DNA from 2 places in the Sorangium sp. So ce296 genome. Region 2 is predicted to be linked to the other one. Evidence: predicted binding sites of a transcription regulator. Region 2 holds the regulator's gene; the other holds the start of a gene.
The links. The regulator HrcA, encoded in region 2, represses chaperone genes, less so after heat shock. The targets are predictions, from matches to a motif close to GNTAGCACTCNCCNNNGGNGAGTGCTANC.

Region 1: a site for HrcA is predicted at 1,577-1,605, ahead of groES (co-chaperone GroES). Genes of this name have one in related genera too.

The regions. Positions count from the first base shown of each region.
Region 1 covers NZ_CP150325.1:1,825,740-1,828,133, reverse strand. The annotation lists gene groL (chaperonin GroEL) at 1-1,144, opposite strand, end outside; gene groES (co-chaperone GroES) at 1,178-1,468, opposite strand; gene WME98_RS06920 (hypothetical protein) at 1,922-2,394, shown strand, end outside.
Region 2 covers NZ_CP150325.1:6,294,110-6,296,503, forward strand. The annotation lists gene WME98_RS23410 (extensin family protein) at 1-78, opposite strand, end outside; gene hrcA (heat-inducible transcriptional repressor HrcA) at 449-1,492, shown strand; gene WME98_RS23420 (RluA family pseudouridine synthase) at 1,485-2,394, opposite strand, start outside.

The sequences.
Region 1 (2,394 bases), 4.5 Mb from region 2:
CGACCTTGACCACCGCGACGCCGCCCACGAGCTTCGCGAGCCGCTCCTGGAGCTTCTCGCGGTCGTAGTCGCTCGTCGTGTTCTCGATCTGGGCGCGGATCTCCTGCTGCCGGGCCTTGATCTTGTCCTTCTTGCCCTGGCCGCCGACGATCGTGGTGTTGTCCTTGTCGATGATGACCGTCTTGGCACGGCCGAGATCGCTGATCGTGACGTTCTCGAGCTTGAGGCCGAGCTCCTCCGCGATCACCTGGCCGTCCGTCAGGACGGCGATGTCCTTCAGCATCTCCTTGCGGCGATCGCCGAAGCCAGGCGCCTTCACGGCCGCGCAGTGCAGCGTGCCGCGGAGCTTGTTCACGACGAGGGTCGCGAGCGCCTCGCCCTCGACGTCCTCGGCGATGATGAGGAGCTGCTTCTGGCTCTTGGCGATCGCCTCGAGCACGGGGAGCAGGTCCTTCATGTTGGAGATCTTCTTCTCCGAGATGAGGATGTAGCAGTCCTCGAGGTTCGCCTTCATCGCCTCGGGGTCGGTGACGAAGTACGGCGAGAGGTAGCCGCGGTCGAACTGCATGCCCTCGACCACGTCGAGCGTCGTGTCGGCGCTCTTGGCCTCCTCGACCGTGATCACGCCCTCCTTGCCGACCTTCTCCATGGCGTCGGCGAGGAGCTTGCCGATCGTCTCGTCGCCGTTCGCGCTGATCGTGCCGACCTGCGCGATCTCCTTCGCGTCCTTGGTCTGCTTGGCCGAGCTGTGGAGGTGGCCGACGATCGCCTCGACCGCCTTGTCGATGCCGCGCTTGATCTCCATCGGGTTGTGGCCGGCCGCGACGAGCTTGGAGCCCTCGCGGTAGATCGCCTGGGCGAGCACCGTGGCCGTGGTCGTCCCGTCGCCGGCGATGTCGCTCGTCTTCGAGGCGACCTCGCGGACCATCTGGGCGCCCATGTTCTCGAAGCGGTTCTCGAGCTCGATCTCCTTGGCGACCGTCACGCCGTCCTTGGTGACCGTCGGCGAGCCGAAGCTCTTCTCGATGACGACGTTGCGCCCCTTCGGGCCGAGCGTGACCTTGACCGCGTCGGCGAGGGCGTTGACGCCCGCGAGGATCATGCTGCGGGCGGACTCGTTGTAGATGATTTCTTTGGCTGCCATGGTGTCTCTCCTAAGTTCCTGCTATCGCCCGCGTCACTTCTCGATCACGCCGAGGATGTCGTCCTCGCGGAGGATGAGGTGCTCCTCGCCGTCGATCTTCACCTCGGTGCCCGAGTACTTGCCGAAGAGGACGCGATCGCCCTCCTTGACGTCGAGCTTCCGCACGGTACCGTCCTCGCCGACCTTGCCGTTGCCGACGGCGATGACCGTGCCCTCGATCGGCTTCTCCTTCGCGGTGTCCGGGATGTAGAGACCCCCCTTGGTCTTCTCTTCTTCCTTCACGCGCTGAACGATCACGCGGTCCTGGAGCGGTCGAATCTTCATCTTTGCGAATCCTCCGGGGACGAGCGGCCGCGTCCCACGAGACGGCAGGACCCAGACGGCCTGCCTGAGCAGCCGCAAGGTCCCATACGATTGCAGTCTGGGCACTTTGCTAGCACTCACCTCAGGGGAGTGCTAGCGGGCGCGCCGAAGATAGCCACCCCCTCCAGGGTGTCAAGCGCGGGTCTGCCCGGCATTTCGCGCGCTGGCAGCCAGGCGCCCGGGTGGCTGTAAGTCCTGGAGATTGCAGGGGAAGGTGCGGGGCGTGCGGCTGGGCTTGGCCCGGTCCCTCGGCTAAAGTGAGCGTATGAGGGCGGAACTGCGGCTGCACCGTGACGCGACGCCCTCACGGTCTCCTGCCCGAGGGAGGCCGACAGGACGTGTCTGGTTGACCTGAGCGCGTGGTGGCCCGGGTTACGTCGGTATCCAGGGTGCCCGCGCAAGTGAGGTGCCCCCGTGAGCCAAGCGATCTCTGTGTCCCCGAGCATGACCCGCTACTTCCAGGAGGTTGTGGACGAGGCGCTCCGAGTTCGGAACGTCGCCGCGACCGAGGCGGCGTCGAGTTACCTGGTCGGTCTGCTTTGTGCCTTCGCTCACCCGGACGAGCACGCCGAGTCCACCTTCAACCAGCCCCTGACCTTTCTCCTGCGCGACGCCCTGGAGGCCACCGGCGCCGAGCGCTTCCGGCGGCTGCGCAACCTCGGCGACGGCGTCCTCTACGTGGTCGGCTTCTTCGGCGGCCACATCGAGCTCAAGGGCATCGATCGACGCTACGTGGTCGGGGTCGGGTCGACAGCCTACCACCACGCCGCCGCGATGCTGCGCCTCAACGCGCGCGGCGGCCAGGGCCCCGACGTCCTCGCGGAGATGGCCGAGAAGTTCGAGCGCTTCGTGAGCGTCTTGAACGATGTGGCCGACGGCACGCTCGC
Region 2 (2,394 bases):
CGCGCTCGGCGCGGCGGCGAGCGGGCCGAGCGCGAGGGCGAGGGCGGCGGCGGCAGCGGCGTGGCGTAAGGACGGCATCGTTGGCAGGGACGGCCTCCGGCGCGGCGTGGTGCCCGCTGGAGCTGAAGAAATGAAGAAGGAGGAAGGCCGGAGGGCCGGAGGGCCGGAGGGCCGGAGGGCCGGAGGGCCGGAGACGGAGCGCCGGAGGGCCAGCCACCGGCAGCGGCGATGCTGGACCCTCGGGCGCGGCGGTCGCGTCCATCCTACCGTGCCATTTGACCGGGCCGCGCGATCGCCTCAAAATAGGTCTCATGCGCATCCGTGGGCCCAGCGCCCGCACGCGCGTCTTGACGTATGGGAGCGAAGGTCCGGCCCGCATGGCTTCCCGGTCCGGGCGGTCCCTGGTCCAGGTAGCCACAGCGGCGCGCACCCGCCGCCTGCAGTCGACATGGGAGATGTTTCCAATCGCGCTCGAAAGATCCTTTTCGCCGCGGTCACCGAGTTCATCGCGACGGGCGACCCCGTAGGCAGCAGGACGCTCGCGCGCAAGTACGGGCTGGATCTCTCGGCTGCCTCGATCCGCAACGTGCTCGCCGACCTCGAGGAGGCCGGCTACCTCCACCAGCCGCACACCTCCGCGGGCCGGATCCCGACCGACCGCGCGCTCCGGTTGTTCATCGACGCGCTCGTGGAGATCCGGTCGCTCTCCCCCGAGCAGCAGGCCGAGCTCAGCGCCAGGTTCGCCGAGATCTACACCGTGGCGAGCGACCCGCTCCGCGAGACGGGGCGCTACCTGTCGGAGCTGTCGGGCGCCGCGGCGGTCGTCGCGGCGCCGCGGGCGGAGATCCGCGCCCTCGGCCAGCTGCGCTTCATCCCGACGAAGCCCGGGCAGCTGCTCGCGGTGCTCGTCTTCGCCGACGGCTCGGTCGAGAACCGCTTCATCTCGATCGACGAGGCGATCAACGAAGGGGAGCTCACCCGGATCCACAACCTGCTCGCCGACGTCATCGAGGGGCGCACGCTGGGCGAGATCCGGGATCTCTTCGCCCGCCGCCTCGCCGACGAGCGCCTCCAGATCGACGCGCTGAGGCGCCGCGCCTTCGAGCTCGGCAGCAAGGCGACGGCCGACGTGACGCGGCGGAGCGAGGTGGTCATCGAGGGGCAGAACCGCCTCATCGATCTGCCCGAGTACGCCGACGTCGACCGGCTCAGGAAGCTGATGAAGGCGCTCGAGGAGCGCGAGGAGCTCGTCGATCTGCTCGACCGCACGCTCGCCGCGGGCGCGGGCGAGGTCACCGTCTTCGTGGGCAGCGAGGCGGGCGACCTCGGCGGCGGCCAGCTCAGCCTCGTCGCCGCGCCGTACATGGAGAACGGGCGCGTCGCCGGCACCGTGGGCGTGCTCGGCCCGACGCGGATGGACTACGCGAAGGTGATGCCGCTCGTCGACGCGACCGCCGCGGCGATGAGCGAGGCGCGCGGCAAGGTCAGGTAGCGTCCTTCGGGCGCCGCTCGCGGAGCCGCTCGAGCACCTCGTCGAAGTCGGGGGGCGGCGGCGCCTGGAAGCGCATCGGCCGGCCGTCGGCGGGGTGGTCGAAGCCGAGCTCGACGGCGTGGAGCATCAGCCGCGGGGCGGGGATCTTCGGCCCGCGGTAGTCCCGCACGTAGACCGCCTCGCCGACGAGCGGGTGCCCGGCCTCGGCGAGGTGGATGCGGATCTGGTGCGTGCGCCCCGTCTCGAGGCGGCAGGCGACCAGCGTCGCGGCCGCGGCGCCGGCCCCCTCCTCGGGCCCGCGGAGCGCCTCGATCGGCTCGACGTGCGTCACCGCGAGCTGCCCCTCGCGCCGGCCGTCTCTGGCCGAGCCGCGCAGCCCGTCGCCCCGATCCTCGACGAGGTAGCTGCGGTACGTGCCGCGCGCGACGGCGCCGTGCGCGACCGCCAGGTACTGCCGGTGCATCGCGCGGACGCGGAGCTGCTGGGCGAGGTGCTTCTTCGCGGCGAGCGTCCGCGCGAAGACGAGCAGCCCGCTCGTCCCCTTGTCGAGGCGCTGCACCACGCCGAGCGGCGCCCGCCCGCGCAGGCGGTCGCGCCGGGCCAGCACCTCCCGCACCAGCGCGTCGAGCGTCGCGGCCTGCTCCGCGGGGTCCTCGTCGCCGTAGGGGATGGTGCTCACCCCGGCGGGCTTGTTCACCACCACGACGCTCGCGTCCGCGTAGACCACGAGCTCGCCCTCGAGCTTGCGCCGCCGCACCGTCTCGGGCCGCGGCGCGTGCAGGCGGACCTCGATCTGCTCCCCGCTGAGCACCCGCCGCCGGGCGCTCGTCGCCACCGCGCTCCCGACGAGCACCTTGCCGGTCTCGATCAGCCGGCGCGCGTCGGACCACGAGACCGACGAG